3 regions of the Brevibacterium sp. K11IcPPYGO002 genome follow, and region 3 is predicted to be linked to each of the others. Evidence: predicted binding sites of a transcription regulator. Region 3 holds the regulator's gene; each other region holds the start of a gene.

Region 1 (7,245 bases), 160 kb from region 3:
TCGGCGAATTCGCTGGGGTCCTTCGGCCCAGCTTCCTCCCACAGCTCGGTGTGGGGTTCGGTCTCGGAGTACACCGTCGTCGAGGACAGGTGGACGATCCGGGCGACCGGGAAGGCGTCGAGGACATGACGCGTGCCCGTCACCTTCACGGCGTAGAGATCGTCGTCATCGGCGCTGACCGAAGAGATTCCGGCACAGTGGAAGACCGAAGTCACGCTCTTGGCCAACGAGGTCACCGACGCGGGAGCGGGTTCCGTGATGTCCCAGTGCTGGAAGTTCACCCCGGGGATCTCGGGGTCCCTCCGGCACAGGGCATAGACCGTTTCGTCCCGATCGGCGAGCGCCCTTGCAATGGCACCACCGATGAAGCCGCTGGCTCCGGTCACTATCACCGACACGACGGTCCTCTTCTCATCGTCACACCCTCCGCCTCAGCGGCGGTGCTGCCACTGCGGTTCCCTCTTGTTCAGGAAGGCATCGATCCCCTCCTGCGCATCGGCTGCGACGGCGTTGTCCGCCATCACCTGCGACATCCGCGCATAGGCATCGGCCACAGGCAGTTCCCGCTGTTCGTAGAACGCAGCCTTTCCTAGGGCAACTGTAGCCGACGAGGCGGACGCGACCTTGCGAGCCAATTCCAAGGTGGCCGACTCCAGATCGGCATCGGCGACGACATCCGAGACGAGACCGAACGTCAGCGCATCGTCAGCGGTCACGAAATCACCGGTCAGCAGCATCCGCATCGCCTGCTTCGCCGGCACCGCACGGGAGAGCGCCACCATCGGAGTCGAACAGAACAGCCCGATCTTCACCCCGGGGGTCGCGAACCTGGCGGATTCGGCGGCGACGGCCAGATCGCAGGTCGCCGCCAACTGGCAGCCGGCCGCCGTGGCCACGCCCTGGACCTGCGCGATCACCGGCTGCGGGATGGATCGGATGAGCTGCATCAGCCGTGCACAGGCATCGAACGTGACCTGCTGCGTCTCCAGATCCGCCCCGCGGATCTCGGTGAGGTCATGACCGGAACTGAAAACATGACCGGCGGTCGACAAGATGACTGCGCGCACATCGGTGCGGTCGGCCACCTCGGTGAGGGTGTCGATGAGGGATTCCATCACCTCGAGCGACAGCGCGTTGCGCGTGGATGGCCGATTGATCGTCACGGCCGCGACCCCGTCGTCGAGGTGGCCGAATACAATTGATTCCGACATAGCCTCATTCTGCCAAAGGCCGCCGGGTCCGGCGCGGAATCTGCGCCGACGATTTCCGCCCGCCTCCGGACCCATCCGCCCCGAGGGGAGCGGCACGGAAGGACTGGCATGACCACACTGCTGATGATCATCGGATTCGGTGCCGCCACCTCGGTGGTGGTCGGTCTGGGGCAGAAGCTCAAGCTTCCGTGGCCGGCGCTCATGGTCCTCATCGGCATCGCCGGCGCGTTCATCCCCACTTTCGCCGAGGTGGCCATCGATCCGGAGCTCGTCCTCCCCCTGTTCCTGCCGCCCCTGCTCTTCGCCGCCGCTCAGAAGACATCGTGGGCGCTGTTCGCGATCCGGTGGCGCACGATCCTCGGCATGTCCGTGGCCCTGGTCGGGGTGACCGTGGCCGCCGTAGCCGGGTCCGCGGTCTTCCTCATCCCCGGAATCACGATCGCCGCAGCCATCGCGCTCGGCGCGATGCTCGCCCCGCCCGACCCCGTCGCCGTCGAAGCCGTGGCCAGCACCGTGTCCATCCCCCGCCGCATCATGTCGACCCTGCAGAGCGAGGGCCTGTTCAACGATGCCGCCTCCCTGGTCATCTTCCAGACCGCAATGGCCGCGGTGTTGGCCGGCACCGAGGTGGACTTTGCCGATCTGGCCGTGTCGTTCGTCGTCTCCGCCGTCGTGGCGATCCTCGTCGGTCTGGTCCTGTCCTTCGCCGCCTGGTGGGTGATGGAGAAGATCGATCACACGATCGCTCGGTCCTCCCTGATGCTCGTCCTGCCCTTCGGCGTCTACCTCGTCGCCGAGCACTTCCACGCCAGCGGGGTCATCGCCGTCGTCGTTGCGGCCCTCGAGGTGCGGCGCCGCGATGTCGCGGGCAACTCGGCGGAGCGGGTGACACAGAATTCGACGTGGCAGGTCCTCGAGATGCTCATTACGGGAATCGCCTTCGGACTCATCGGCCTCGACCTGCGCCTCATCGTCGAATCCGAGCATGCCGACCTCGGGCGAGCGCTGCTCGTCGGCGGCTTCATCGCCGTCGTGGTCGTCGCCGTCCGCTTCGTGTGGCTGCTGCTGGGCACACTCATCGAACGCAAGAGACGCGAGGAGGATCCCGACGCCGCACCCTTGAGCGTCCGCGATGCCACACTGATGACCTGGGGCGGGATGCGCGGCCTGGCCACCGTGGCACTCGCCCTGTCGATCCCGGCTACGACGGCCTCCGGAGCCCCTTTCCCGGGGCGGTCCTATGTCGTCGTCGCGGCGGCGGTGGTCCTGCTGGTCACTCTGGTGCTGGCGGGCCTGAGCTTTCCGACAGTCGTCGCTGTCCTCGGCATCGACGACGAAGCGGAGAAGGAACATCAGGCGACCAGGGACATCGCACTGCGCGCCTACAAGGCCGCGATGCGCGAGATCAAGAACGATGACAGCCTGCCCGACGACATCATCGAACCACTGCGCGCGAGGTTCAAAGTCCTGCACGATCAGCTCAGCGGAACCACCGATGACCAGGCGAGTTCGGAGCAGGCGATGGCGTTCAAGGAACACCGGGAGCAGATGCTGGCCGTGCAGAAGAAGGCCATGCAGTCCGCCCGCGCCGAGGTGCTCAAGGCCCGTCGTGAGCGCGGCACCGATCCGGAGGTTGCGGACAAGGTGCTCCACCGCTTCGACCTGCAGTCCGTCATCACCCGGTAGGAACGGGCCGGTCCCGGTAGGAACGGGCCCGGTTGGGTTTCCGGGCCGGTCCCTGACCGGTGGCGCCACGCATCCGGGCGTTGACCCGCATCCGGACGGGCCGCCTCGGCGAACTTCCTATCGATTTTCAAAGTTGAGCGGAATAGACTCAACTTTGTCGGTGTTGTTCTTTTCGCGAGCTGAAATCAGCACAGAATTCAAGAAGGAGTTGCGTACATGGACGCACAGATGACAACCAAGTCCCGGGAGGCGCTGCAGGCCGCGGTCAATGACGTCGTCGCCCGGAAGAACAACCAGATCGAACCGGCCCACCTCGTCGCGGCCCTGCTCGGCCAGCCCGATTCGCTCGCCGCGACCCTGCTGACGAAGGTCGGTGCCGACCCGCAGACCGTGCTGCGGTCCATCGAATCCGTGATCAGCGGATTCCCCACCGTCAGCGGTTCCACCGTCAGCCAGCCGGGGCTCTCCCGCGCCGGCCTGGAGATGATGAACCTCGCACAGGAGGAGATGACGGCACTCGGCGATCAGTTCGTCTCGACCGAGCACCTGCTGCTGGCCGCCGCGGCCGGCAAGGACGGTGCCGGTGAGGCACTGCGCGCGAATGGAGCGAACAGGGAAGCACTGCTCGCGGCCCTGCCCGAGCTGCGCGCCGGAAAGAAGGTCACCTCGGAGAACCCCGAGGAGACGATGCAGTCGCTGGAGAAGTTCGGCATCGACCTCACCGCCGTCGCCCGGGAAGGCAAGCTCGACCCGGTGATCGGCCGCGATAAGGAAGTCCGCCGAGTCGTGCAGGTGCTCTCCCGCCGGACGAAGAACAACCCCGTCCTCATCGGTGAGCCCGGCGTCGGCAAGACTTCCGTCGTCGAAGGCCTGGCCCAGCGCATCGTGGCCGGTGACGTGCCCGAATCGCTGCGCGACAAGACGCTCATCAGCCTCGATCTGTCTGCCATGGTCGCCGGCGCGAAGTACCGCGGCGAGTTCGAGGAGCGTTTCAAGGCCGTGCTCGAGGAGATCAAGAACGCCGACGGCCGGATCATCACCTTCATCGACGAGCTCCATACGATCGTCGGTGCCGGTGCCGGCGGGGACTCCTCGATGGACGCAGGCAATATGCTCAAGCCGATGCTCGCCCGCGGTGAGCTGCGGATGATCGGTGCCACCACGCTCGACGAATACCGCGAGAACATCGAGAAGGATCCCGCCCTCGAGCGGCGGTTCCAGCAGGTGTTCGTCGGTGAGCCCAGCGTCGAGGACACGATCGCCATCCTGCGCGGGCTCAAGGAACGCTACGAAGCCCATCACAAGGTCTCGATCAACGACGGCGCCCTGGTCGCGGCCGCGACGATGTCGAATCGGTACATCACCGGCAGGCAGCTGCCGGACAAGGCCATCGACCTCGTCGACGAGGCGGCGTCCCGCCTGCGGATGGAGATCGATTCGGCTCCGGTCGAGATCGATGAGCTCCGCCGTGCCGTGGACCGCCTGAAGATGGAGGACATGGCCCTGGCGAAGGAGACCGATTCCGCCTCGATCGAGAGGTTGAGTGCCCTGCGTGCCGATCTCGCCGACAAGGAGGAGGCGCTGCGCGGACTCGAGGCCACCTGGGAGTCCCAGCGTGCCGGTCTCAACCGGGTCGGTGAGCTGAAGACGAAGCTCGACGAGCTGCGTTCGGCCGCCGAGAAGGCTCAGCGCGACACGGACCTCGAGACCGCGTCCCGTCTGCTCTACGGCGAGATCCCCGCCGTGCAGAAGGAGATCGCCGAGGCCGAAGCCGCCGAAGCCCAGGCCGAGGCGGGAACGGAATCGGATCAGATGGTCTCGGACAAGGTCTCGAGCAATGACATCGCCGAGGTGGTCTCCTCGTGGACGGGCATCCCCGCCGGACGCCTCGTCCAGGGTGAGGTCGAGAAGCTGCTGGGAGCCGAGGGCATCCTCGGTGAGCGTCTCATCGGGCAGAAGAACGCCGTCGCCGCGGTCTCCGATGCCATCCGCCGTTCACGTGCCGGTGTCGCCGACCCGGATCGCCCGACCGGTTCGTTCCTGTTCCTCGGCCCCACGGGTGTCGGCAAGACGGAGCTCGCGAAGTCTCTCGCGGACTTCCTCTTCGACGACGAGAAGGCCCTGATCAGGATCGATATGAGCGAGTACGGTGAGAAGCACACCGTGTCCCGCCTCGTCGGTGCCCCTCCGGGCTACGTCGGATACGACGAGGGCGGCCAACTCACCGAGGCGGTCCGCCGTCGCCCGTACTCCGTCGTCCTGCTCGACGAGGTGGAGAAGGCGCACCCCAGTGTCTTCGACATCCTGCTGCAGGTCCTCGACGACGGGCGGCTCACCGATGGTCAGGGACGCACGGTCGACTTCAGGAACACCATTCTGATCCTGACCTCGAACCTCGGCTCGCAGTTCCTCGTCGACAAGAGCCTGTCGACCGAGGAGCAGAGGTCCAAGGTGCTCGATGTCGTGCATTCGACGTTCAAGCCCGAGTTCCTCAACCGCCTCGACGACATCGTGCTCTTCGATGCGCTCAGCCAGACCGAGCTCGCGTCGATCGTCGATCTGCAGATCGCGCACATGTCCCGCCGGCTCTCCGACCGTCGGGTCTCGCTCGAGGTCACTCAGGGCGCCGAGGACTGGTTGGCCCTCGAAGGCTACGATCCGGCGTTCGGTGCTCGGCCGCTGCGCAGGCTGGTCCAGCGCGAGATCGGCGACAAACTGGCCCGCGCGCTGCTGGCCGGCGACATCGTCGACGGGGACACCGTGGTCGTCGACCTGCCCGAGGATCCCGAGGCCACCGGCCTGGAGCTGCGCCCCAAGCGCTGAGGCTCCCGGTCACGCGGGTTCAGCCCAGTCTGAGTTGGAAAGCACATGTTTGAACATGGGCTATCCAACTCAAACTGGGCTGTTCTGCCTACCGATGCCAGCCGAACGCGGGAACTGCGAATGTCTGCGCCGACAGGAGGAGTGGCTGACAGTCGTTGCGGCGCAGTTCCCTCAGGCGGCACAGCACGAGGGCGCTGAACCGGAGCACAGAGTCGAATGGGACATGTTCTTCCGAATCGCTCACCTTCTTCGGTGAGCGTTTCAGAGAAACATGTCCCATTCTGCGTCTGCTGGACGCCGAGCACCGTGGGCTGGAGGCTGTGCGCGGCTTACTTGCCGCGGCTGCCTGCGGCGTCGACGCGCACACGGACTACTTCTTGCGTGGCCCGGCAGAAGCTTTCGACTTGGCACTCCCGCCGGCCTTCGCAACAGTGTCTTTGGAACCGCGGCCACCGGCCACTCGACCAGCCGAACCGCCGCGGCCACCCGCCGAAGCGCCCGAAGCCCCACCAGCATCCCGCGGCGCCGATGACGTCCACCAGTGCCGCAGGTAGGCGCTGACTTTCGCGAACGAACGGTCGCGGATGAAGATCGCATCGACGGCGATCATCGTCAGCGAGAACCACGGCAGGCCCATGAGCAGCGCGATGCCCAAATGGAAGGACAGGATGCCCAGCAGCGCGATGATGCGGGTGTAGCGGTTGAAGAGCATGAACGGGAAGGCGCACTGGAAGAGGATCGATCCCCACGAGATCGCCACGACCATCGGCCCCCACGCCGTCATCAGGTCCGACAGCACCGGCCACGTGCCGAACTGCTGAGTGTGCAGCGGGTTGTACACGGCGAAACCGTGCTGCCAGGCTTCACCTCCGGCCTTGTACAGACCACCCGACATGTAGATCGCGCACACCTGGAACGCGAGCACGACGATCGCCAGATTGTTGGCCATGATGAGCGCCCAGCGCCACTGACCGCCGTCGTTGTCCGGAAACTCCGGGTTCCGCGCCCGCCGCCTGGCATCGAGGGACCACCGGCGGGTCGTATCGGCGAAGAGCAGGGCGATCATGAACATCCGGTAGGCGTTGTCGCCCTGATCCCCCGCCCCGTCGTTGAGCTCGATGAAGCTCACCCACAGCACGAGGTAGAAGGGCAGGACGATGCGCGTGCGCCAGCCGAGGATGATGACGATCGCCAACAGCGCGAGTCCGATCATCATCGCGGTGAACAGCGGCGGCACAGTCACCGCCCGATGGAAGAGGGAGAACAGCCAGATGTTCGGGAAGTCGCTCTTCGGTTCGGCGATCTCGCCGTTCCAGGCTGATCCCACACCGAAGGCGTAGTGCCGGGCGCTGAAGTTCGTGAGGATGAGGCCGAGCCCGGTGAGGCCGATGAGGATCCGCGTCACCGCCAGCCCGTAGGTCGCGTGGTAGCGGCCGGTGAGCATCTCCTCGAGCCAGTTCCACCCCTGCGCGAGCTTCGTCCGCACGAGGGTCGTCACCGGGACGAGCCCGAATTCGGGTGCGGG
Region 2 (7,245 bases), 1.5 Mb from region 3:
TCGTGCCGATCGTCTCGGCAGTGATGTGGAAGGGGCCGCAGGTGTGGATCTGCGTGGCTCCGCCCGGGCCGAAGCCCTCGGCATCGAGGTCGAGGGTCGAATCGGCGAGCAGTCCCGCATTCATCGTCGACGTCGCCTGCGCGAAACCGGGGGAGGGGGCCGAGAAGCGGAACCGCACCCGATTCTCGTCGAGGACTTCGCTGCGCTCATAGTTCGAGATCTGCTCGGACACCGGCAGCGTGCGGGATTCGTCGCCGCGACCGAAGAGATCGAAGTTCTTCGCCACATTCTCCGGCGTCAGCGGCGAACCGTCCGAATAGGTCACACCCTCACGGATGGTGAACGTGTAGGTCGTGGCATCGGCGTTCGTCTCCGGCAGTTCGGTCGCCAGCCACGGATAGAGCTCGAGGCTCTTCGGATCCTGCCACAGCAGACGCGCGGAGATGTTGTTCATGATCCCGCCGTTGGGGTAGAAGCCGACCGACGGCGGGTAGAGCAGCGTCCAGGTCTGGGGTTCGAAGTAGGTGAGCACTCCGCCGCGGACGGGTTCGCCCTCGGTCAGTGAACCGGAGTCACGCGGTGTGCAGGCGCTGAGGGTGAGCAGAGCGCCGAAGCCGAGACCGAGGCTGAGGACCGAGCGGCGGTCGAGGCGCCGCTGAGTCAGAGGCGCTGAGGTGGAGAGACGGTGGTCCGTCATAGAAGAGGTCCTTCGGGTCAAAGGGGTGGAACAGGAGGAACTGAGAGAGATAGTTCAACAATCTGCGGACATTGCGGGTGCCATTAACGGCAGGAAGCGGCAGTGTCCGGCGCGGAACCCGAAGTGGATGTGCATGCCCTGAGTTAAGCGCATCCGCGCAATCGCAGTCAATTCGTGGCTTAATATTGAGACATGTTGAGTAATTCCTGCTTCGACCATCTGGTCATCGCCGTTCCTAACCTTCAGAAATATGTTGAGCAATGTGAGGTTCGCCTCGGTGTCGCGGCCGTTGACGGGGGCGCTCATCCGGGTCTGGGGACGGCCAATGCGCTGCTCGGGCTCGAGCTCAGCGATGAGTTCGCCGATTCGCTCGGACTCGCGCGTGAAGAAGGTCCGAGCCCGCTCACGTATCTCGAGATCCTCGGTCCCGACCCAGAGCAGGACCCGGCGCTCGCGGCCGCGCGGTTGGCCGGGATCATCGCACCGACCGTGCAGAGGTGGGCGATCCGGCCGGACGATTTCGACGGTCTCGTCACGGCCGCTGCGCGGTCACGGGAACCGCGGGTCCACCTCGGCGAGGTTCGTGACATGACCCGGCGCAGACCGGACGGAACCGTGCTCGATTGGCGCCTGTCCAGGCGCACCCCGCTGCCATGGTCGGGAATCCAGCCGTTCCTCATCGACTGGAAGGACTCCGACCATCCGGCAAGGCAGGAGATGCCGTGGGTTCGTCTCGAGAAGCTGTGGGCAGCCAGCGACGCTCCGGCCGCGGTCGGTTCGGTGCTCGACTTCTTCGGCATCGCGCTCGACATCATTGCCCTCGACGGCCAAGAAGGGGAGACTGAGGGTCTGCACGCTCATCTGAAAGGTCCGGGTGGATCATGGACACTCTGAACACCATTCCCGCGCAGCTCGACCACCTCATCATCACGGTGCCCGACCTCGAGGCCGGGGTCGCCGCCGTGGAAGAGGCCACCGGTCTGCGCGCGGTCCCCGGCGGTTCGCACCCGGGACGGGGGACCGCGAATCATCTCCTCGGGCTCGCCCCGGCGGGCTGGCCGGAGGGGGCGCGCACCTACCTGGAAATCCTCGGCCCCGACCCGCAGCAGGAACCGCCCGCTGACGGGACCTTGCCGCTCGACGCGCATCTGGCCTCCGAGCCGACCCTGCAGACCTGGGCCATCCACCCGCCGGCATTCCTCGCGAAGATCGCGGCCGCGAACACCGCGGGCATCGACTTCGGGGAGGTCCAGGACATGGCCCGCGACACCGCCGAGGGTGAGCGTCTCGAGTGGCGGCTGACCACCCGCTCCCCGCTGCCGCACTCAGGTGCGCAGCCGTTCCTCATCGACTGGGGCGAATCCGTCCACCCCGCCGAGGCGGCGCTGCCCACCCTCGAGCTGCTCGACTTCCGCGTGGACAGTCCAGAACCTGAGGCTGCACGGGAGGTGCTCGACGTGCTCGGGGCCGGGGACACCACAGTGGTCGAGGGGTCGGATTGTCGCCTGCATGCCAGGTTGCGCGGGCCCGGCGGCATCCTCGAGTTCTGACCGCTCGCCGAGAAACGGGCTGAGTGCCGAGACTCGGGTGTGCACACCCGTTTCTCGACACGCAGCCCGTTTCTCGATGAATCGGCAGCGGATAGACTCACAGGCGTGCTCAGTCGAACCCGCCCCGTCTCCCGCCCACGCCTCCGCACCCTGACCTCCCTTGCCGCGGTCTCGCTGCTCATCGGGCTGAGCGCCTGCGCGCCCGCAGCCGACGACGAGACCCGACCGACTCCGAAAGCCGCCGAGACCCCTGCCGCCTCCGCCGACCCGACGGGGGAGACCACGCAGTCGGGTGAGCCGACGGAATCCTCTTCGCCCTCCGAGACCTCGAGCATCGACGACGCCGGAGCCGCCGGGGTGAGCGAAGACGATATCGACACCCACGGCAGCGGCCGATGGGACCGGCCGAAAGACGAGACCGGACCCAACCGCGACGACGGCACCACCTTCAAGGTCGCTCTGCGCGTCGAAGACAACCTGCCCATCGACGTCGACGAGGCCGGCGACTTCATCATCAAGACCCTCCAGGACGAACGCGGCTGGCAGGACATCGACAACGTCTCCATCGAACTCGTCGACGAAGGACAGGACACGATGATCTCCATCGCCAGCCCTGACACCGTCGACGAGATGTGCCTGCCTCTGCGGACCTTAGGCAAGCTTTCGTGCCGCAACGGACCCAACGTCATCCTCAACGCCAAACGCTGGGTGGCGGCCACCGATGAATTCGATGACATCGTCCAGTATCGGCAGTACCTCATCAATCACGAGGTCGGGCACGCGCTGGGCCACGGTCACGAATCCTGCCCCGGACCGGGCAAGACCGCACCGCTCATGCAGCAGCAGACGAAGGGTCTGCAGGGCTGCGAACCCAACGGCTGGCCTTCGAAGGGCTGACCGCACGTCGGCCCGTCACCGCATGTGACACCGAACTCAGCCGACTCGGGAATAACCGCGCGCCCACCTCTGTTGATTGAGTCGTATACGCTCAACTTTGAAAGAGGAGGTCAGCTTTGGCCACATTCTTCGGACCCGCAGGCTCGGGCGGAGACTCGTTCGACGAGTTCCTCGCTCGTTTCCTCCAGGGACAGACCGGAGCCCGCCGAGGCCGTTCCGTCGACATCAACCGACTGCTGAGCAAGCGCAGCCATGAGGTCATCGAAGCGGCCGCGGAGTTCGCAGGCCGCCACGGCCAGTCCGAGGTCGACGCACTCCATATCCTGCGCACCATGGTCGGTTCCGAACCCGGAATCTCCGCCGTGCGCCAGGCAGGCGCCGACCCCGAGGCCATCGCCGCCAGCGTCGAAGAGCGGCTTCCGGCTGCAACCGACACCGAGGCGGATTCCACTCCCACACTGACCGGCTCCGCCCAGCGCGCCCTGCTCGATGCCTACCAGGTGGCGCGAGCGTTCGGATCGACCTACATCGATCCGGAGCACATGTTCTTCGCCTTCGTGCTCAATCAGGAGATGCCCGCCGGTCGGATCCTCGCCCAGGCGGGAGTCACCCAGGCCGCACTGCAGGCCGGCGCCGAGGCGGCCGAAGCCGCAGGCATGCACCCCGGCCAGGAAGCCGAGGGTGAGGACGGTCAGGAATCCGTGCTGGAGAAGTTCGGCACCGACCTCACCGAACTCGCAGCCGAGGGCAGACTCGATCCCGTCATCGGCCGTGCGGAGGAGATCGAACAGACGATCGAGATCCTCGCCCGCCGGACGAAGAACAACCCGGTCCTCCTCGGCGAGGCAGGCGTCGGCAAGACCGCGGTCGCCGAAGGCCTCGCCCAGGCCATCCACTCCGGTCAGGTGCCCAAGCAGCTGCAGGGCAAGCGCATCATCGCGCTCGATATGCCCGGAATGCTCGCCGGCACCCGCTACCGGGGTGATTTCGAAGAGCGCCTGACCGGAGCGCTGAACGAGATCGCCGATGACGGAGACATGATCGTCTTCGTCGACGAACTCCACACCCTCGTCGGTGCCGGCGGCAACGGCGAAGCGAACTCGATGGACGCCGGCAACATCCTCAAACCGCGGCTGGCTCGCGGCGACCTGCACATGATCGGCGCAACCACGCTCAAGGAGTACCGCACCATCGAGAAGGACTCCGCTCTGGAACGCCGCTTCCAGCCGGTGACCGTGGGTGAGCCGAGCGTCGAGGACGCGGTGACGATCATCGACGGACTCAAAGACCGCTACGCGGAGTTCCACGAGGTCACCTACACCGCCGAGGCGGTCCGCGCAGCCGTGGAGCTGTCGAACCGCTACATCACCGACCGGTTCCTGCCGGACAAGGCCATCGACCTCATCGACCAGGCCGGCGCCCGGATGTCGCTGGGGCGCGGACCCGCGGTCGACATCGACGCGCTCAAGCTCAAGCTCTCCGAACTCGAAGCGGAGAAGAAGTCCGCCATCGAGGTCGAGGATTACGAGCGCGCAGGCCGCGTCCGCGATGAGATCAACGAGGTGGCCGCCCGGATCGAATCAGCCGAGAACCCGGACGCGGAGGCCGTGAAGACCGCTGCCGCAGAGGCGATCATCGGCGAGCAGGAGATCGCGCATGTGGTCTCCCGCGCCACCGGAATCTTGGCGGAGCGGATGACGCAGAGCCAGAAGGCGCGTCTGGCGAACATGGAGGAGGTCCTCCACGACCGAGTGGTCGGACAGGACGAAGCCGTGACCGCCGTCTCCCGCGCCATCCGCCGCCGCCAGACCGGTATGGCCGATCCCAACCGACCCATCGGCAGCTTCCTCTTCCTCGGCCCCACCGGCGTCGGAAAGACGGAGCTGGCGAAGGCTCTGGCGCAGACCCTGTTCGACGACGAGTCGGCCATGATCCGCTTCGACATGAGCGAGTTCGGCGAACGCCACACGGTGTCCCGGCTCGTCGGTGCCCCTCCCGGCTACGTCGGCTACGACGAAGCCGGTCAGCTGACGGAGAAGGTCCGCCGTCGCCCGTATTCGGTCATCCTCCTCGATGAGGTCGAGAAGGCCCACCCGGATGCGTTCAACCTGCTGCTGCAGGTCCTCGACGACGGACGTCTCACCGACGGCCAAGGACGCACGGTCGACTTCCGCAACACCGTGATCATCATGACCTCGAACCTCGGGTCCGAGTTCATGTCCGGCACTCCGCTGGGCTTCGCCTCCGGTGCTGCGGAGGACGCCGAGAGAGACCTCAAGGCCAAGGTCATGGGGCGGCTCAAGGAATTCATGCGGCCGGAGTTCATCAACCGCATCGACGACACCGTGATCTTCGCCCGCCTCGATCGCGAGCAGCTGCGCTCCATCGTCGATCAGCAGCTGGCCGCGTCGAAGCAGCGTCTCGAGGCTCAGGGCATCGCCCTCGACGTCTCGGCAGAGGCTCTCGACTGGCTCGCCGATGAAGGCTACGAGCCCGAGTTCGGTGCCCGTCCGCTGCGCCGCGTGATCCAGCGCGAACTCGACGACCGCATCGCCGATCTCCTCGTCACCGAGGCGGTCGACGAGGGCGGCACCGTGCGTGCCACCGTCGAAGGCGGCGACCTCAGGGTCATGGCCGGTGCTCGCCCGGAGCCGATCATGGCCTGATCCCTCGATCGCCGAGGCGGTCCCCGCATGAGCCCGGGACGAAGGACTCCGTTCTTTCGTCCCGGGCTCTGTCGTTGCTGCGAGCGTCGCGTCCCGGTTCAGCCGCGGGTGGCAGAGGACTGTTCGGGTTGGGGGTCGTTCGCCCCGAGGAGCTTGTTGAGGACGAGCCGTTCGCCGAGCGTCCACGTGGTCGTCGTCGCCAGGTAGAGTGCGGCGGCCAAGGGGACGAAGAGCGCGAAGATCGCGGTGAGGAAGGGCATGAAGCTCAGGGTCTTCATCACCCCGGACAGATCCGGCATCGTCGGAGCATCCGACCCGTTCTTCCCCGGATTCCCCGCGGGAACGGCCGGGGTCTCGGGCGCAGCCGGAGTGAGCAGATGGCGGGAGAAGCCGGCGACGATGGTGATGAGCACGACGAGGATGAGGTAGACCGTGATGGCCGTGCCGGTGAGATCCCCGGCGCCGAGCAGTCTGACGAAGCTTGTGTTCAGGGGCAGACCGAAGAGCGTGTGATCGAGCAGCTCATTGGCATGCCCGCCGATCGTCGCATTGATGAAGAGGCCATAGACGGCCATGAGCACTGGGGTCTGTGCCAGCACCGGCAGGCATCCGGCGAAGGGGGAGGCATTCTCCTCTTTGTACAGCTCCATGAGCTTCTGCTGCATGAGTTCGGGCTGCTTCTTGTGCTTCGTCTGCAGCTCTCTGATCTTCGGGGCCAGCCGTTTTCGAGTGATGCCGGCCCTGACCTGGGACACCCCGACGGGGATGAGCACGGCGCGGACCAGCACGGTGAGTACGATGACGGCCAGAGCGGCGCTGAAGCCGCCGGCGAGCGGTTCGAGAATGTCGCTGATCCCCGTGACCACTGTGTAGGCGGCCTCGACGAGCAGGCGGATGGGCAGGAATTCGTAGATGTTCACAGGTGATCGTCCTTCGGACTTAGGCGCACTGAGGCGCGGTTGAATGGGCCGTGTGCGGCCATCACCGTGATGACTGATGAGGATCACCCGCGCCGAGGCGGGGGAGGAGTTGCGTACGGAACGCGATCGAGGTCGTTCAGGCGATGGCGTGAACGACGGAAGAGGGGGCTCTGGGCAGAGCCGTACCCGGAGTGCCGGGTTCCTCCGGCATACGGAATTCGCGGATGCTTCGGCGCGTGCCCGGCAGAGACGGCGGGAGTGCCGACAGTGAGAGCACACGCAGCAGAGCCATGCTCGCCCATGCAGCGATCGGCGTCAGCAGGGCTGCACCGAGGAGGGCGAGGACGATGAGATGAGTGGGGGACTGGGGCACGACCGAGTCGAGGTCGGAAGAGAGCACGACGACGAGCAGCTGCAGCGTCAGCCACATATTCGCCATCATCTCGTCCCCTTTCAGACGCCACGATGCTAACACGCGGGCCTGGGCGGAGGTCTCAGTCCTCTGCGTCGGCGGA
Region 3 (7,245 bases):
GGCTGCCGAAAAGAAGGCCAAGGAGAAAGCCGAGGCCGCCAAGAAGGCCGCTGACAAGAAGAAGGCGGACGAGAAGAAGGCCGCCGAGGACAAGGCGGATGAGAAGGACGAGGCGAAGGCGCCTCCGAAGAAGGTCGATCCGAAGCCCGCTCCTGCACCCAAGGACGAGGACAAGGGTGCCGAGGACGATGACCAGTCCGAGGACAAGGCCAACCCGATCAACGCCTCCGTGCAGGTCACCTCGGGTGAGGTCACCGCGGAAGAACTCGCCGAGGACGGCGTAACCGTCAAGGTCTCCGGCCTCGAGAAGGGCGACAAGGTCTCAGCCAAGTCCGGCCTGACCGGCCCTGCCACGACCGCTCAGGGTTCGTCCGCGACTCTGAAGCTGCGCTCTGCCAAGGAAGTCACGCAGGAGTCTGTGAGCTTCTCCGTCCAGGTGCAGCGGGAAGGCGTCCCGTCGACCACTGAAAATTCTGAGGTTTCACTACTCCAGGACGAGACGGTCGATCCGATCAACTCAGACCTCTCGGTATCGCCGGATGAGATCACCCCTAAGGACCTTGCTGATGAGTCCAAGGGTGTAGAGGTCACTCTCACCAACCTCAAAGAGGGCGACAAAGTCACCGACAACCTGACCAATAAGACAAAGACTGTGTCCGCTAACGGCGACTTCACCTTCAGCGTCTATTACACGAAGGACCCCGATACCCTAGAAGAGGGCAAAGTTCCCTTCACTGTCACGATCGAACGCGAAGGCACCGACTCAGCTGAACTCAATGGCGAAATCAACGTCGTCGAGGACGCTGATGAAGACCCAAACGTCGACCCGACCGTCAAGGTCGACTCGAAGACGATCTCCCTCGAGGACTTCAAGAAGGACGGACTGAAGTTCAGGGGAACCGGCTTCTCTCCGGATGGGACCGTCAGCGTCAAGGGCGAAGCCGTCTCGGCCCAGCGTGCCGCAGCCACTCAGGCCGATGAGCTTCGTGCCGACGAGGACGGCAATGTCGAGGGCGCCGTGATCGCACCCGAGTCAATCGAAGCAGGCAAGTACTCGCTGACCTTCGTCGACGACGAGTCCGGCGAAGAGTCCGATTCCGTCGAGATCACTGTGACCGAAGACGACGCCGTCGATCCGATCGACGCCTCGCTCAAGGTCGACCCCAAGGAGATCACCGCCGAGGATCTCGCCAACAAGGACAAGGGCGTGACCGTCACCGTCTCCGGCGTGAAGAAGGGCGACACGATCACCGACTCGCTCAGCGGCAAGAGCGAGACCGCTGATGCCGATGGCGACTACAAGCTCCACCTCTGGTACGAGGGCAACCCCGACAACCTCGAGGTCGGAAAGGTTCCGTTCACCGTCACCATCGACCGCGAAGGCAGCGAGTCGGAGACTCTCAACGGCAACATCAACGTTGTCGGCGACGACGATGGTGAGACCGAGGCTCCCGCCGAGGCGACCTTCAAGGTCTCGCCGAAGACGATCGAGGCCGCGGACTTCGCCAACGACAAGAAGGGCGTCACCCTCGCCGTTGAGAACTGCGAACCGGGCGCAGATGTCCACTTCGAGGTCAATCCGAAGGGCATCAACGTCACGGCCTACGAGAACACCGTCAAGGCTGATGACGAAGGCAATGCCTCCGTCAACGTCTTCGGCACCTCCTCGAACGCCTCGGCCTACGTCGGCGCTTACACCGCGACTGCAACCTGCGGCGATGACACCATGAAGGACTCCTTCAAGGTCACCGAAGGCGCCAACGGCGGCGGCTCGGACGGCGGCGACAACGGGAACGCCGGAAACGGTGGAGACGACGGCAGCCAGCTGCCGCGCACCGGTGCCGACCTCGGCGGACTGACGACGGGCGCCCTGCTCCTCCTCGTCGGTGGTGCCGCGATCGCGCTGACCGGCCGCAAGAACAAATTCGGACAGACTCCGACGAGCTTCTGATCCGAGACAGGCAGTCAGCCTAGAACGACAGGCAGAGGGGCGGCTCAGCGTGTGCTGAGCCGCCCCTCTGCCTGTCGCGCAGCCCGTGAGATATCGGCGGCTCGGATGAATGCAGAATGAACTCTGCGCCAGAACCGAACTCAGAGCTGAACAAAACGACCACAACTATGCGTGTGGTGAATGTTGCATTACTGTTACATTCGTAATACTTCACACCCAGCTGTAATTTTCTAAGGAAATACATGAAGAAGCTCGCCCTCGCACCCGCGGTGGCCATCGCCATCACCGGCCTGGCCGCATCCCCAGTCATCGCTGCCCCTAACTCGGGCAGCTACTCACACACTGTCGTCAAGAACTCCGGCGACGCCCAGGAGAGCACTCCGTCTGAGTCACCTGAGGCTGATGCGCAGGCTATCGAGGCGAAGGTGACGACCTCCCCCAAGGAAATCACCGCCGAGGATCTCGCCAACAAGGAAAAGGGAATCGTCGTCACGATCACCGACCTTGAGGCCGGAGACAAGATCTCGGATTCGCTCACTGGCGAAGCCGGAACTGCTGAAGGCGATACTTTCCAATACAACATCTACTCCACTCAGCCCGCCGAGGACATCGAGAACGGTACGGTTGACTTCTCCGTCACGATCACTCGCGACGACGAAGAACGCACTTATGACGGGTTGAGCTTCTCCGTCGTCGACGACGCAGACGAGCCCGAGGCTCCCGAGGTCGACCCGACGGTCTCGCTCAACGCCGATGAGTTCACACAGAGCGAGTTCGCGGACAACGGCATCAAGGTCACCGGCGAGGGCTTCACCCCGAACGGCACGGTCACCGTCGTCGGCGGCAACGAAACGTCGCCGTTTGCGACCCAGGAAGTCGAAGCCGACGACGAAGGAAAGGTCTCCGCAACCCTGAAGTTCGAGGGCGACGGCGAACTCCCGGCCGGCGACTACTCGGTCTGGGGTGTCGACCAGGAGTCCGAGACCAACTCCCCGGCTCAGGACTTCACCATCACCGAAGACGAGACCGAAGCCCCCTCCACTCCTGCTGAAGAAGCCAAGCTGACCGTCTCCCCCGAGTCGATCACTCCTGCTGACTTCGTCAAGGACGACAAGGGCGTCACCCTCGCCGTCGAGAACTGCGAGCCCGGTGAAGACGTCCGCTTCCTCGTCAACCCGAAGGGCGAGTCGAGCGTCACCGCTTTCGACAAGACCGTCCAGGCTGACGACGAAGGCAAGGCCAACGTCAACGTCTACGGCACCAGCGCCTCCAACGCCTCGGCCTACATCGGCGATTACGACGTCACCGTCACCTGCGGCGATGACGAACTGACCGGTGACTTCTCGGTCGAGGACGACCCGAACGCCGGTGGCGGCGACGGCGATGAAGACGGCAACGACGATGGCGACAACGGAGATGCCGGCAACGGCGGGGACCTGCCTCGCACCGGTACCGAGCTGACCGGTCTCGTCGGCGGCGCCGGCCTCCTCCTCATCGGTGGAGTCGCGGTCGCCATGACCATGCGCCGCAAGAAGGTCGCCCAGGATCCCGCTGAGATCTGATAGCGACTGACCTGAGCTCGCCCGGGCTCGATTGAGCTAGGTGTGAGACGACGAAGGGCGCGAACCCGATCGGGTTCGCGCCCTTCGTCGTCTCAGCGATGCCGGGCAGAAGACAGCTCATTCCATGCGGTCGTACCTCGAGCGCAGGGCGAGGAAGACTCCGTAGAGGACCAGGCCGAGACCCACAGCCAACAGCAGATACGGCCCGAACGGCTGATCGCGCATGCCCTTGAGCGCACCGTCGATTCCGGTGAACTCCTCCGGATCACCGGTCGCCGCGGACACCACGATGAGGATGCCCACCGACAGCAGCGTCGCGCCCTTGCCCAGATACCCGACGATGCCTGTGAAGCCGACGAGGAAGCGAGTGAACGCGCTGCGCGGCCGACGCAGCTCGTCTTTCCACTTCCGCCGCAGACCGTTGACACAGAATACGATGCCGATGATCGCAATCACGGCGCCGACGGCCATGAGGATATACAGTCCACCCGGCACCTTCGCCACCGTCGTCGAGGCCTGTGAACTCGACTTACCCGAATCCGCTCCTCCGCCGAAGACGAATTGGGAGAAGGTTGCCGCCACGACTACATAGGCGATGGCAGAACCGACCACCGTGAAGAAGTCGGTCCACTGTTTCCTCCCCTGTTTCTCCTGCGGATCCCGAGTACCAGCGCCACGCAGCGATGCTGAGCCGAAGAACGCGTTGACCAGGCACCACAAAGCCATCAACGCACAGCCGAGGAAGCAGACGATGATGAGCACCATGCCGAAGGGCTGCGCAGCGATCTGGCCGACAGCTCCTGCCTGGTCGGCGTCGCCGCCGCCTTGCCCCAGCCCGATCGTCACAGCGGTCGCGCCGAGGATGGCGTGGACCAATCCGTTGGCGATGAATCCCGCTCGGGCCACCCGCTCGAACCAGCGGCTGTCTGCGGCTTCCTGAGCCGCCGAATCAGCGCTGTCGGCGACCTGTCGAACCTTCTCTTTCTCGTCCACAGAGTCAGTGTCGCACAGCACCTGTCCTCTTCTGCGCCGCAAACAGGCAGAATCCTCGGACAGATGCGAAGAGGCGGAGCGCGAATACCCAGATGGGTTCGCACTCCGCCTCAGATCCGATCGCTCTGACACTGACCGGCGACTGCCGACTCAGCCGCGCCGGTACCGGTTGTACAGCACCAGGGCTCCAGGCTCCGGACGACCCTGCGGGCGACGTCCCCTCGAGATCGAGACGACATCCCCGCCCGCGGTGCCGGCCGCGAAGACACGTGCATCGCGCTCCTGCGCCGACCGGCGTGCTCGAACCTCGTCCTCGAGCTCCTCATTGCGGCTCTTGAGCGCATCGACCTGATTCTGCAGATCGATGATCTTCTTGATCCCGACGAGGTTGACTCCCTCGTCCTGTGACAGCTGCTGGATCAGTCGCAGCTTGGCGATGTCCTTCCCTGAGTAACGCCGGCCTCGGCCCGCAGTGCGTTCCGGAATGACGAGACCCAGGCGGTCATACTGCCGCAGCGTCTGCGGGTGCATGCCCGCCAGATCCGCGGCCACCGAGATGACATACACCGCCGCACTCGATGAAATGTGCATTGTGATTCACCACCTCAACTGGCCTTGGCTTTGTCCAGCAAGCCGGCGCGTGGATCCTCACCTTCGGTGGCGGCCCTGAACGATTCGACCGCCTGCTTGGCTTCCTTGGACAGGTTCTGCGGCGCCACGATCTCGACTGTCGCCAGCAGGTCGCCGGTGCCCTTCTTCGTCTTCACACCTTTGCCCCGCACGCGCAGGGTCCGTCCCGACGGCGTCCCCGGTGCAACCTTCACCTTGACGGGCATTCCGCCCAGGGTCGGCACCTTGACCTCGGCGCCGAGGGCCGCCTCGTCGAAGCTGATGGGCAGGTCCATCCGCAGGTTGTCACCGTCGCGGGTGAAGACCGGGTGCGGGCTCACGTGCACGGTGAGGATGACGTCACCGGGCTCACCGCCGTTGGGGCTGGTCTTGCCCTTGCCGGCCAGGCGGATCTTCTGTCCGTCCTTGACCCCGATCGGGGTGCGCACGGTCAGCGGCTTCCCGCCGGGCATGTTCAGCTTCACCGAGGCACCGTCGATGGCTTCGGTGAACGACAGCGTCGTGCTCGACTTGATGTCGCCGCCCTTGACCGGAGGCTGGTAGCCGCCGTATCCGCCGCCACCGCCGAAACCTCCGCCGAATCCGCCGAGCAGATCCGCCAGATCCGGGGGAACGTCTCCCCCACCGCCGTAGGTCGTGCGGGTTCGCGTCCGTCCGCCGCCTCCGAAGAGGTCGGAGAACACGTCGTCGAATCCGCCGCCGGCAGCCCCTCCGGGTCCGCCGGAACCGGCGCTGAACCGGGCACCGCCGCCCATGGCACGGACCTGATCGTACTGAGCCCGGGACTCCTTGTCGGAGAGCACCTGATGGGCCTGGCCGATCTCCTTGAACTTCTCCTCGGCCTTCTCATCCCCGGGATTGGCGTCCGGGTGGTACTTGCGCGCGAGTTTGCGGTAGGCCTTCTTGATTTCGGCATCGGAAGCGTCCTTGGAGACGCCGAGGGTTTTGTAGAAGTCCTTGTCGAACCAATCATTCTGAGGTCCGGTATTCACCTGGCACCTCCTTTCCTTCCAATCAATCCTGTCATCACGGTATTCACTTGTCCTCTCACAATCCGCATCCCCGGGGCACTGCCCCGAAGATCCGGACCGCCGCCGAGGCGGTTCCCCGGCCCCGTACGTCGGTGAACCGGCGTACGGGGCGGGCGGCCGCCTCGGCGATCGTTGTCGTTCAGTCCTCCGGCTGCTGGACACCGACGCGGGCGGCGCGGATGATGCGCTCCCCGATTCGGTAGCCCGGCTGCATGACCAGGAAGAGCGTCGGATTCTCGACCTCATCCGACGGCTGCTGCATGAGTGCTTCGTGGATGTTCGGGTCGAACTCGTCGCCGACCTCCCCGTACTGTTCGACGCCGATCTTGTTCAGCGATTCGACGAGCTTGTTCACGTGGGTCTCGAAAGGCCCGCTGACATCGCCGTTCTCGCGAGCGAGCTTGACCTCGTCAAGCACGGGGATCAGGGCCTCGACGGCCTTGATCGTGCCGCCGAGCGCCGCACGCTCACGTTCGCGGTCGGCGCGCATCCGGTAGGCCGCATACTCGGCGTTGATGCGCTTGAGGTCGGCGAGGTAGCCCGCCGCGTCCGAGCCCGGTTCGGGCTCGGCCTCCGGCTCGATGTCCTCAAGCCCCGAGGCGTCGGCGGGGATGTCCACACCGAGGTCGCTGGCGTCAGCTGCCTGCTCGGCGTTCGGATCCGCGGTCGGCTCCTCGCCGGCCCCGGCCGAGGCCGCCTCAGCGTCGGCCTCGGGACGGACCTCACCGGTGTTCGGATCGACCCGGCGCTTGTCACTGAAGGTGAAGCCTGGCTCCTCGGACGACTTGTCGTTGCCCTCGGCAGTCATTACTTCTTCTCCTCATCCTCTTCGTCGACGACTTCGGCGTCGACGACATCGTCGTCTGCGCCTGCATCGGCGGTACCTTCACCGGCAGCTTCGGCACCTTCGGCACCGCCCTGCTGGCTGTAGATGGCTTCGCCGATCTTCTGCTGGTTCTCCACGAGCTTGTCGTAGGCGGACTTCACGGCGTCGTCGTCTTCACCCTTGAGGGCTTCCTTGACGGCGTCGACATCGCCCTGCATCTCGGTCTTGAGCTCCTCGGGCAGCTTGTCCGCG

Evidence for each region. Region 3 encodes HspR, which represses chaperone genes until heat shock. Its sites were predicted from a motif close to AAGTTGAGTCNNNNNGACTCAACTT; they were not measured.
Region 1: clpB (ATP-dependent chaperone ClpB) is a predicted target of HspR. The motif match lies at 3,028-3,052, and genes of this name have one in related genera.
Region 2: QYM46_RS04725 (ATP-dependent Clp protease ATP-binding subunit) is a predicted target of HspR. The motif match lies at 3,218-3,242, and genes of this name have one in related genera.

Annotation. Positions count from the first base shown of each region.
Region 1 covers NZ_CP131929.1:3,828,201-3,835,445, forward strand. Annotated here, with positions in the region: gene QYM46_RS17530 (NAD-dependent epimerase/dehydratase family protein) at 1-398, opposite strand, end outside; gene QYM46_RS17535 (enoyl-CoA hydratase) at 432-1,211, opposite strand; gene QYM46_RS17540 (Na+/H+ antiporter) at 1,320-2,897, shown strand; gene clpB (ATP-dependent chaperone ClpB) at 3,114-5,720, shown strand; gene QYM46_RS17550 (HTTM domain-containing protein) at 6,091-7,245, opposite strand, start outside.
Region 2 covers NZ_CP131929.1:1,063,791-1,071,035, forward strand. Annotated here, with positions in the region: gene QYM46_RS04705 (TIGR04028 family ABC transporter substrate-binding protein) at 1-697, opposite strand, end outside; gene QYM46_RS04710 (VOC family protein) at 890-1,591, shown strand; gene QYM46_RS04715 (VOC family protein) at 1,579-2,247, shown strand; gene QYM46_RS04720 (DUF3152 domain-containing protein) at 2,353-3,144, shown strand; gene QYM46_RS04725 (ATP-dependent Clp protease ATP-binding subunit) at 3,261-5,810, shown strand; gene QYM46_RS04730 (YidC/Oxa1 family membrane protein insertase) at 5,909-6,730, opposite strand; gene QYM46_RS04735 (hypothetical protein) at 6,867-7,172, opposite strand; gene QYM46_RS04740 (endonuclease) at 7,225-7,245, opposite strand, start outside.
Region 3 covers NZ_CP131929.1:3,664,592-3,671,836, forward strand. Annotated here, with positions in the region: gene QYM46_RS16830 (hypothetical protein) at 1-1,951, shown strand, start outside; gene QYM46_RS16835 (lipoprotein 17-related variable surface protein) at 2,194-3,513, shown strand; gene QYM46_RS16840 (DUF1206 domain-containing protein) at 3,631-4,506, opposite strand; gene QYM46_RS16845 (heat shock protein transcriptional repressor HspR) at 4,657-5,097, opposite strand; gene QYM46_RS16850 (DnaJ C-terminal domain-containing protein) at 5,112-6,128, opposite strand; gene QYM46_RS16855 (nucleotide exchange factor GrpE) at 6,307-6,975, opposite strand; gene dnaK (molecular chaperone DnaK) at 6,975-7,245, opposite strand, start outside.